Regions from separate parts of the Telluria mixta genome, predicted to be linked through region 1. Evidence: predicted binding sites of a transcription regulator. Region 1 holds the regulator's gene; the other holds the start of a gene.
The links. Region 1 encodes LexA, which represses DNA repair genes until DNA is damaged. Its sites were predicted from a motif close to ACTGTATNNNNATACAGT; they were not measured.
Positions count from the first base shown of each region.

Region 2: a site for LexA is predicted at 3,544-3,561, ahead of P0M04_RS12575 (DNA topoisomerase IV subunit B). Genes of this name have one in related genera too.

Region 1 covers NZ_CP119520.1:3,761,892-3,767,315, reverse strand. Annotated here, with positions in the region: gene P0M04_RS16755 (inorganic phosphate transporter) at 1-97, opposite strand, end outside; gene P0M04_RS16750 (DUF47 domain-containing protein) at 120-746, opposite strand; gene P0M04_RS16745 (replicative DNA helicase) at 827-2,212, opposite strand; gene rplI (50S ribosomal protein L9) at 2,323-2,775, opposite strand; gene rpsR (30S ribosomal protein S18) at 2,821-3,111, opposite strand; gene priB (primosomal replication protein N) at 3,154-3,444, opposite strand; gene rpsF (30S ribosomal protein S6) at 3,472-3,855, opposite strand; gene lexA (transcriptional repressor LexA) at 4,141-4,806, shown strand; gene P0M04_RS16715 (class I SAM-dependent rRNA methyltransferase) at 4,862-5,424, opposite strand, start outside.
Region 2 covers NZ_CP119520.1:2,809,090-2,814,513, forward strand. Annotated here, with positions in the region: gene parC (DNA topoisomerase IV subunit A) at 1-1,318, opposite strand, end outside; gene P0M04_RS12575 (DNA topoisomerase IV subunit B) at 1,434-3,434, opposite strand; gene P0M04_RS12580 (gamma-glutamyl-gamma-aminobutyrate hydrolase family protein) at 3,730-4,707, shown strand; gene P0M04_RS12585 (Lrp/AsnC family transcriptional regulator) at 4,708-5,160, opposite strand; gene P0M04_RS12590 (LysE family translocator) at 5,242-5,424, shown strand, end outside.

The DNA.
Region 1 (5,424 bases):
CGTTGGCGGCATCGTGGAAGCCGTTCATGAAGTCGAAGACCAGCGCTAAAAAGACGAGCAGGCCCAGCACATAGATGCTGATGTGTAGAGAATCCATATTGTTCTTGTTGGTCCGGTCGTTACGCGTTCTCGACGATGATGCCTTCGATGATGTTGGCAACGTCTTCGCAGCGGTCGGTCACCGTCTCGAGGATTTCGTAGATGGCTTTCATCTTGATCAGGTTGCGCACGTCCGGCTCGTCGCGGAACAGCTTGGACATGGCGGCGCGCATCACGTGGTCGGCGTCCGATTCCAGGCGGTCGATCTCTTCGCAGATGGCGACCATCTTCTGGGCGTTGTCCATGTTGTGCAGCATGCCGACGGCCTGCTGGACCTTTTCGCAGCATGCCAGGCACAGCTCGGCCAGGCGCTTCGCTTCCGGCGTCACGGCGTGCAGGTCATACAGCGAGATGGTCTGGGCGGCGTCCTCCATCATGTCGAGGATGTCGTCCATGCGGGTGATCAGCTTGTGGATGTCGTCACGGTCGAGCGGCGTGATGAACGTCTTGTGCAGCAGGTCCACACACTGGTAGGTGATCTTGTCCGCCTGTTTTTCGATGCTCTCCACGGCGTGCGTGCGGTTTTCCAGGTCGTCGAAGTTGGTCATCAGGCCGACCATCTCTTGTGCACCCTTCACGCACAACGCGGCGTGCTGGTTGAACAGGTCGAAAAATTTGCCCTCCGTGGGCATCAGGCGTCCAAACATAGGTTCTCCGTTGGGTAAATCTCTTGGGACTTCTTTGAAAGTCGCGGCGACGCCGCGATCCTTGGCTGCTCTCGGCTTTTTTAATCGCCCTGATAAATGCTCAGGTTGCCGGTGTAATTGCCGAACTTCGTGTACATGCCCATCCAGGTCACGCGAATGGCGCCGATCGGGCCGTTACGCTGTTTGCCGATAATGATCTCGGCAGTACCTTTGTCGGGCGAGTCCGGGTTGTAAACTTCGTCACGATACAGGAAGATGATCACGTCCGCATCCTGTTCGATAGCGCCCGATTCGCGCAGGTCGGACATCACGGGGCGCTTGTTGGGGCGTTGTTCCAGCGAGCGGTTCAGCTGGGACAGCGCGATCACCGGGCATCCCAGTTCCTTCGCCAGGCCCTTCAGGCTTCGCGAGATCTCCGAGATCTCGGACGCCCGGTTGTCGCCCGGCTTGGAACCCTGCATCAGCTGCAGGTAGTCGACGATGATCAGGCCCAGCTTGCCGCACTGGCGCGCCAGGCGGCGGGCACGGGCCCGCATCTCGATCGGGTTCAGCGCCGGCGTCTCGTCGATGAAGATCTGTGCATCGTTCATCTTCTGGATCGCGTGCGTCAGGCGCGGCCAGTCCTCGTCCAGCAGCTTGCCGGTACGCAGGCGGTGCTGGTCGAGCTGGCCGATGGAGCCGAGCATACGCATCGCCAGCTGCACGCCGCCCATCTCCATCGAGAAGATCGCGACCGGGAGGCCGGCATCGACGGCCACGCTTTCGCCGATGTTGACGGAGAACGCGGTCTTGCCCATCGACGGACGGCCTGCGACGATCACGAGGTCGCCCGGCTGCAGGCCGGACGTCATCTTGTCGAGATCGGTGAAGCCTGTCGGGACGCCGGTGATCTCGCCCTGGTTGTCACGGCTGTACAGCTCGTCCACGCGCTCGACCACCTGGGTCAGCAGCGGCTGGACGGGCAACCAGCCCTGGGCGCCCCGGGCGCCCTGCTCGGCGATCGCGAAAATGCGCGATTCCGCCTCGTCGAGGATCTGCTTGACCTCGGCACCTTGCGGATTGAAGGCCTTGCCGGACACCTCGTCGGCGACGGTGATGAGCTGGCGCAGCACGCCGCGATCGCGGACGATCTCGGCATAACGGCGGATGTTGGCGGCGGATGGCGTATTCTGCGCCATCGCATTCAGGTACTGCAGGCCGCCGACGTCCTCGGCCTTGCCGAGCTGGACGAGCGCCTCGTACACGGTGATCACGTCGGCAGGCTTGCCGGCATTGATCAGGCGAACCATCTGTTCGAAGATGATCCGGTGGTCGTAGCGATAAAAATCCTCCGCATGCATGAAGTCGGCAATGCGGTCCCACGCCGCGTTATCGCGCAGCAGGCCGCCGATGACGGACTGTTCTGCTTCGATGGAATGCGGAGGGATGCGGAGCGACTCGATCTGCGGGTCTGCTGGGGTGTTCATGGCCGGCATTATACCCGTTCCCGATCAGGCGCTGAAATCATTGGTGAGTTTCCAAAAACAAAAAAGCCGGGGCAACCCCGGCTTTTCTCATTCTGACAACAGAATGTATCTTAGGCGGCTTCGCCCACGACAGCGATGGTGATTTCCACCACGACGTCGGTGTGCAGAGCGACCGACACCGGGTGCTCGCCGGTGGTCTTCAGCGGACCGGTCGGCATGCGCACTTGTGCCTTTTCGACGGCGAAACCTTGCTTGGTCAGGGCTTCGGCGATGTCGAAGTTGGTCACGGAACCGAACAGACGGCCGTCGACGCCGGCTTTCTGGGCGATGGTGACGGTCATGCCGTTCAGCTTGTCGCCCTGGCCTTGAGCGGCAGCCAGTTTCTCGGCAGCTGCTTTTTCCAGTTCGGCGCGCTTGACTTCGAACTCGGCCACGGCAGCCTGCGTTGCGCGGCGGGCCATTTTTTGCGGGATCAGGAAGTTACGAGCGTAACCATCTTTGACCTTGACGACGTCGCCCAGGTTGCCGACGTTGACGACTTTTTCCAGCAGGATAACTTGCATTTTATTCTCCAGTAATCTGACTATGCTTGCGGTCGCGACCGACGATTAAGCGTTGTGCAGGTCGGTGTACGGCAGCAGAGCCAGGTAACGGGCGCGCTTGATGGCGGTGTCCACTTGACGCTGGTAGTGAGCCTTGGTGCCGGTCAGGCGTGCCGGCATGATCTTGCCGTTTTCCTGGACGAAATCCTTCAGGGTGTCGACGTCTTTGTAGTCAACCTGTTCCACGCCTGCAGCGGTGAAGCGGCAGAATTTCTTGCGCTTGAACAGCGGGTTCTGCTGTTTACGCTTCTCTTTGAGCTTAGCTTTGTTTTTGTCGAACTTTTTACCGAATGCCATTTTGAGGCTCCTGTATCTATCTATAAACGTGCCCGCAAACTTTTATGCGGCACTGAAATCAATGATGTGAAACACCAGGCTTTTGCTGTGACGGCTTTTCCTGGCCAAGAATCCGGTGAAGCGGTACATCGCGCCCAACTCGGCATTGGCAAATCGTCCCGAAATCTCGCCCGCGGCAACCGCGGGAATCTCGAATTCGACCTGCCTGTCCAGCCTCGCTTCCGTCTGCGTCGATCCGTGTTGCAGGATGCCGCCCACGATGGGGATGCCGGCCGGGGTGTAGCGCAGGACGTCGCGTTCCAGAATGCTTGCGACCAGGGACAGCTTGTTCACTTACAGCCTGATGCTCCCGCGAGAGATTTAGGCTGCTGCGGCCGGAGCGGCGGCCTGCTCGGCGCGGTGGCTCTTGGCTGCGTCTTCGCGCTGGACCGACTTCATCATCGGCGACGGTGCGGTTTCAGCTTTCTTCATCTTCACGGTCAGGTGACGCAGCACGGCATCATTGAATTTGAATGCGGTTTCCAGCTCGACCAGGGTCTCGTTGTCGCACTCGATGTTCAGGCAGATGTAGTGTGCCTTCGGCAGCTTCTGGATCTGGTAAGCCATTTGACGACGGCCCCAATCTTCGACGCGGTGGATGTTGCCGCCGCGCGAGGTGACCGTGGTCTTGTAGCGTTCGATCATCGCCGGGACCTGCTCGCTCTGGTCCGGGTGGACGATAAACACGATTTCATAATGACGCATGAAACACTCCTTAAGGACGTTTAAACAAATGCCCACCTCGGCGTCAAGACGAGTGTGGGAAGGGAAAGCCCAACATTATAACAGCAAAACCGTCAAGTGCTCAATGGGGCAGCGGCACGCAGTGCGTGGCGCTGCGAAAAACGTTGGACGTGCGCTGCGTACCGCACCGCAAAAGGTTGTAGACGTGCACTGCGTACCGCACCGCAAAAAAACTTTGAAATCCCCTTGCGCGCGGCGCAATACTGTACAAAAATACAGTCTGACCCCGTACCAACGAAGACAAACATGCTTAAGCTCACCGCACGGCAAGAACAGATCCTCAACCTGATCAAGGAAGCCATCGACAACACGGGCTTCCCGCCGACCCGCGCCGAAATCGCCCAGGAGCTTGGCTTCCGCTCGGCCAACGCCGCCGAGGAACACCTGCAGGCCCTTGCGCGTAAAGGCGCGATCGAAATTTCCCCGGGTACCTCGCGCGGTATCCGCCTCGTCGGCCAGTCCGTCGAATCCAAGGCTGCCGCTGCTGCCGCGGTGCCTGCCTTCGTACCGCCGATTCCGCCGAACCTGATGTCGCTGCCGCTCGTCGGCCGCGTCGCCGCGGGCTCGCCCATCCTCGCCCAGGAACACGTCGAAGCGACCTATTCCGTCGACCCGGCCATGTTCTCGAGCAAGCCCGACTTCCTGCTGAAGGTCAGGGGCTGGTCGATGCGCGACGCCGGCATCTGCGATGGCGACTTCCTCGCCGTCAAGAAGGTCGACAGCGCGAAGAACGGCCAGATCGTCGTGGCCCGCATCGGCGACGAAGTGACGGTCAAGCGCTACCGCAAGACCGGTACCACGATCGAACTGCTGCCGGAAAACCCGGACTTTTCCGTGATCACCGTCGATCCGCAGGCCGACGAGTTCGCACTGGAAGGCCTGGCGGTCGGACTGCTGCGGTCCTGGCACTAAGCTTCCACCTGCACACAGGCCCGCGTCATGCGGGCCTTGTCGTTTTATCCTTCGCTCAGCGCGGATAGACGAAACCGGTACGGATATCGGTCGGCAGCAGCCGGCTGCCGTCACGTACCATCAGGCGCTGCGGCGGCTCGTCGCCGGCCAGGGCACGCCAGATGACAGGTAGCCCCTCCCCTTTGCGCAACAGCTCGTCGCTACGTTCGAATACGTTGGGGCAACCTGTGGCCGCGAGCAGCGCCTGCACGATGGTCACCTTCCACGCGTCGACACCGGCAGCATTGAACTGGCACACCAGGTAACCGGCGGTCCCGCCATAGCTGTGCACCATGAGCCCGGGCAGACCGTCTTTTTCGCCGTCGATCACCAGCACCAGGGCTTGCGGATCGGCGCCACGCACGGCAACGGCGCGCCGCGCGACCGCAGCCTGCACGCGACGCTTCATCATGGCGTGATCGACCGGTTCGTCCTCGCGCAGGGTCCAGACGCGGGCCGCGATCTGCGACTTCGCGTTGTAGGCCGCGCGCGCCAGAAACTGGCGTGCCGACGACTGCACGATCGCCGTGACACCGGGCTTGCCGCGCTCCTGGGGCCGCCCCTCGACCTTCTCGATGG
Region 2 (5,424 bases), 950 kb from region 1:
GCGCGGCCTTCGGCTCGTCCGAGTTGCGGATGATGTGGATGACCTCATCGATGTTCAGCAGGACGATCTCGCGGCCTTCCAGGATGTGGATGCGGTCGTTGACCTTGCCCAGCTTGAATTCCGTGCGGCGGCGGACCGTGACGAAGCGGTACTCGATCCATTCCTGCAGGATCTCGGTGAGACCCTTCTGGCGCGGACGGCCGTCGCCGCCGATCATCACGAGGTTGATCGGAGCCGACGTTTCCAGCGACGTGTGCGCCAGCAGCATCAGCATGAATTCGGTCTGGTCCTGGTTCTTCGACTTCGGCTCGAACACGAGGCGCACCGGCGCTTCGCGGCCGGATTCGTCGCGCACGGCGTCCAGCGCGCCGAGGATCGTCTGCTTCAGCGTGAGCTGCTCGGGCAGCAGGGTCTTCTTTCCGACCTTGATCTTCGGGTTCGTGAGTTCCTCGATCTCTTCCAGCACGCGCTGCGCCGACACGCCGGGCGGCAGCTCGGTGACGACGGCCTGCCACTGGCCGCGCGCCAGTTCCTCGATCTTCCAGCGCGCGCGCACCTTCATCGAGCCGCGGCCCGATGCGTACATGTCGGCGATGGCGGACGCCGGGGTGATGATCTGGCCGCCGCCCGGATAGTCCGGACCGGGCATGAAGGTCATCAGCTCGGCATGCGTGATCTTCGGATTGCGGATCATCGCGACGGCGGCGGTGGCCACTTCGCGCAGGTTGTGCGACGGGATCTCGGTCGCCATGCCGACCGCGATGCCGGATGCGCCGTTCAGCAGCAGCATCGGCAGGCGCGCGGGCAGCGTGCGCGGTTCCTCGCTCGAACCGTCGTAGTTCGGCTGGAAGTCGACGGTGCCCATGTCGATCTCGTCGAGCAGCAGGCGCGAGACGGGCGTCAAACGGGCTTCCGTGTAACGCATCGCCGCGGCGCCGTCACCGTCGCGCGAGCCGAAGTTACCCTGGCCGTCGATCAGCGGGTAGCGCAGCGAAAAGTCCTGGGCCATGCGCACGAGGGCGTCGTACACCGACTGGTCGCCGTGCGGGTGCAGCTTGCCGAGCACGTCGCCGACGACGGTCGCGGACTTGCGCGGCTTCGCGGTCGGGCCGAGACCCAGTTCGTTCATCGAGTACAGGATGCGGCGCTGGACGGGCTTCTGGCCGTCCGAGACGTCCGGCAGCGCGCGGCCTTTGACGACCGAGACGGCATAGTCCAGGTACGCGCGTTCCGCGAAGGTGGACAGGGTCAGCGTCTCGGCGTCGTCGCCGCCGCCGCCGGGGGGAGTGGTTTGTTCGAAGAGGCTTGCTTGGGTCATTTTGTTTGTTCGTTCATGCAAACTTGGGTTCCCGCCTGCGCGGGAACGACGTGCTAATTTTGTTGGCCGTAAGACCGTCGTCCCTGCGAAGGCGGGGACCCAATTTTTTTGCTTATCAGATATCCGCTTCCGTCTCGTTCCCGTGCTCTTCCAGCCATGCACGGCGGGCGGCGGCTTCGCCTTTACCCATCAGCATGTTGAAACGCGCCGACGATTCGGCCAGGCCGTAGTCGCCGAAGGCCACCGGCAGCAGGCGGCGGGTGTCCGGGTTCATCGTCGTTTCCCACAGCTGCTCGGCGTTCATCTCGCCCAGGCCCTTGAAGCGGGAGATGCTCCACACGCCTTCCTTCAGGCCTTCCTTCTTGAGCTTGTCCTCGATGGCGAGCAGTTCGCCGTCGTCCAGCGCGTACAGCTTCTGGATCGGCTTCTTGCCGCGCGCCGGCACGTCCACGCGGTACAGCGGCGGGCGCGCGACGCACACGTGGCCGTTCTTGAAAAGAGCGGGGAAGTGCTTGAAGAAGAGCGTCAGCAGCAGGACCTGGATGTGCGAGCCGTCGACGTCCGCATCGGACAGGATGCAGATCTTCCCGTAGCGCAGCCCCGAGATATCCGGGTTGTCGTCCGGGCCGTGCGGGTCGACGCCGATCGCCACCGCGATGTCGTGGATCTCGTTGTTCGCGAACAGGCGGTCGCGGTCGGTCTCCCACGTGTTCAGGACCTTGCCGCGCAGCGGCAGGATCGCCTGGAATTCCTTGTCGCGGCCCATCTTCGCGGAACCGCCCGCCGAATCGCCCTCGACGAGGAACAGCTCGTTGCGGGTGATGTCCGTCGATTCGCAATCGGTCAGCTTGCCCGGCAAAACGGCCACGCCGGACGACTTCTTCTTCTCGACCTTTTGCAGCGAACGGAGACGCGACTGCGCCTGCTTGATGACGAGTTCCGCCAGCTTGCGGCCGTATTCGACGTGCTGGTTCAGCCACAGTTCGAGCGGCGGCTTGGTGAACGCCGACACGAGTTTCACCGCGTCGCGCGAGTTCAGGCGTTCCTTCGTCTGGCCCTGGAATTGCGGGTCCAGGACTTTTGCCGACAGCACGAACGAGACGCGCGCGAACACGTCTTCCGGCAGCAGCTTGACGCCCTTCGGCAGCAGCGAGTGCATCTCGACGAAGCCCTTCACGGCGCCGAACAGGCCGTCGCGCAGGCCGGATTCGTGCGTACCGCCGCTGACCGTCGGGATCAGGTTGACATAGGATTCGCGTACCACCGAACCTTCCTCGGTCCAGGCCACGACCCACGCCGCGCCTTCGCCTTCGGCAAAGCCTTCATCGCCCGCGGCGGCGTATTGCGCCCCTTCGAACAGCGGGATCACGGTCTGGCCGCCGCCTGCCGTCTGCGCCAGCGCTTCCGTCAGGTAGCCGCGCAGGCCTTCGTCGTAGCGCCAGGTCTGGGTGTCGCCCGTCTTCGCATTCGTCAGCGTGACGGTGACGCCCGGCAGCAGCACGGCCTTCGAGCGCAGCAGGCGCTGCAGCTCGCTCATCGGGATGTTCGGCGAGTCGAAATATTTACCGTCCGGCCAGGCGGTGACGCGCGTGCCGTTCTTCTTGCCGCCCCGTTCGAACGGCTCGGAGGTCAGCGGCTCGATGACGTCGCCGTCGGCGAACACGAGTTTGTGCACGCCGTTGCCGTCGTCGTCCTTGCGCCACACGGTGATTTCCAGGCGCTTGGACAGCGCGTTCGTGACGGACACGCCCACGCCGTGCAGGCCGCCCGAGAACGCGTAGGCGCCGCCCGAACCCTTGTCGAACTTGCCGCCGGCGTGCAGGCGGGTGAACACGATCTCGACGGTCGAGACACCTTCTTCCGGGTGCAGGCCGACCGGGATGCCGCGGCCGTCATCCTCGACGGTGATGGAACCGTCCGCGTTCATCGTCACGTCGATGTTCTTGCAGTGGCCGCCCAGCGCCTCGTCCGAGGCGTTGTCGATCACTTCCTGGATGATGTGCAGCGGATTTTCGGTGCGTGTGTACATGCCCGGACGCTGCTTGACGGGCTCCAGTCCTTTCAGGACGCGGATGGATGATTCGCTGTAATCGGGTGCGGGTTTCTTGGTGGCCATGCTTGATCTTCAATCATTCGAATGCTGCGCATTCTATCTTGTCGCGCGGAAAATAAGCGACTTCACGCGGTGGGTTCTACGGGACGGGACGCGGCACGCCGGCAAAACAACTGTATGGAAATACAGTATTTTTGCCTGTTAAGCGCAAGTTTGCAAGTGTTCGTTGCGCGGATTGCCAAGTCTGCGGCATCCCGGCATCCTGTGCATATACGGGTGGCTGCGGGCATTTCATTACTAAAACGATATTTTTTTTAAAACGAATCGTGCGCGACCGTCGCAAGGATATATTGAGACCATGGCTTTGGACAATGACAAGCACATCGACGAACCGAACGAACCGGCCGAAGCCGGCCCGCCACCGCGCGTGCCCGACCGGCGCGCCGGCGGCAATGCGTCGCGCTACCTGCGTACCGACGACACGCCGCTGAACCTGGCCGGCCGCGTGTTGCGCTCGCGCTGGCGCGCCCTGGCCGACAAGTTCAACCGCGACTTCATGCGCCGCACGCTGCGCATCGGCGTCTCTGCCCGCATCTTCCACCCGGAAGAGGGCGCGAAAGGCCTGCGCAGCAAGAACCTGCAATACCTGGAAGAATCGATCGCGCAATGGGTGATGTCGCGCGACGTGCTGGTGTTCATGGTCCCGACCGTCAATACGAACGGGTTACTCCACCCCAGCAATATCACGATGCGTCATTACGCGCGCCACCTGGACGGTCTCGTGCTGCAGGGCGGGGCGGACGTGTCGCCGATGACGTATTCCGAAGCGCCGACGCGGCCCGAATGGAGCGGCGACCGCGCGCGCGACGTCTACGAACTGGAACTGCTGCACGAATTCGTCGACGCGGGCAAGCCCGTGCTGGGCATCTGCCGCGGTTGCCAGCTGATCAACGTCGCATTCGGCGGCACCTTGCACCAGGATATCGTGACGAACGTTGCCGGCGCCCAGCCGCACGTGCACGACATCTACGACGCGCACCGCCATGCCATCGTCTTCCCGCACGGATCGTCGCTGCGCAAGATGTTCCCCAAGCACGAGCGCGCCGTCGTGAACTCGATCCACCACCAGGCCGTCAAGGACCTCGGGCGCGACATCCACGTGGAAGCGATGTCCGAGCCGGACGGCGTCGTCGAGGCGATCCGCTACCAGCGCGCGCCGTTCGTGATGGGCCTGCAATGGCATCCGGAATTCCACCGCGCCACGGGCGGCGACCTGCTCGACTGCACGCCGGTGCTGGATGAATTCCTGCGCGCCGCACGCGAAACGCGCCTTTGATCACAGCGGCAGGGGCCGGCCCTGCACGACGCTCTTCATCACGAGCGTCGACGTCAGCCGCAACACGTTCGGCAAGGTCGACAGGCTGTCGTCCCACAGTTTCTGGTACGCCGCCAGGTCCGTCGTGATGACGTTCAGGATGTAGTCCGGGTCGCCGAACAGGCGCTGTGCCTGGATGATTTCGGGAACACCCGGCACGCCTTCTTCGAAGGCACGTACGCTGTCCCGGTCGGTGGCGCGCAGCGTGACGAACACGATGGCCGAGAAATTGAGTCCGACGGCCGCCGGCGCGATGGTCGCCCGGTAGTCGGCAATGATCCCCGCGTCTTCCAGTGCGCGCACGCGCCGATGGCATGGCGACAGGCTCAAGCCGATGCGTTCTGCCAGGTCGGTGAGAGAAAGTCGTCCGTCTTTCTGTAGTTCCGCAAGAATCTTTCGGTCATATTCATCCATGCGAGAGATGTTGCCTGATATGCGCGTTTTTTGACAAGAGTCAGGAAGCACATTTTTGGCGCGGCGCAGTACGCTGTCGTCATGAATACACATACCCTCCTGCTGTTTTCCGCGACCGTCCTGCCGCTCGTGTGCACGCCCGGCCCGGACATCCTGTTCATTGCGTCGCAAGCGATGTCCGGTGGCACGCCGGCCGGACTGCGCGCCACGACGGGCGTGCTGCTCGGCTACTGCGTCCATTCCTTTCTCGTCGCGCTCGGTCTC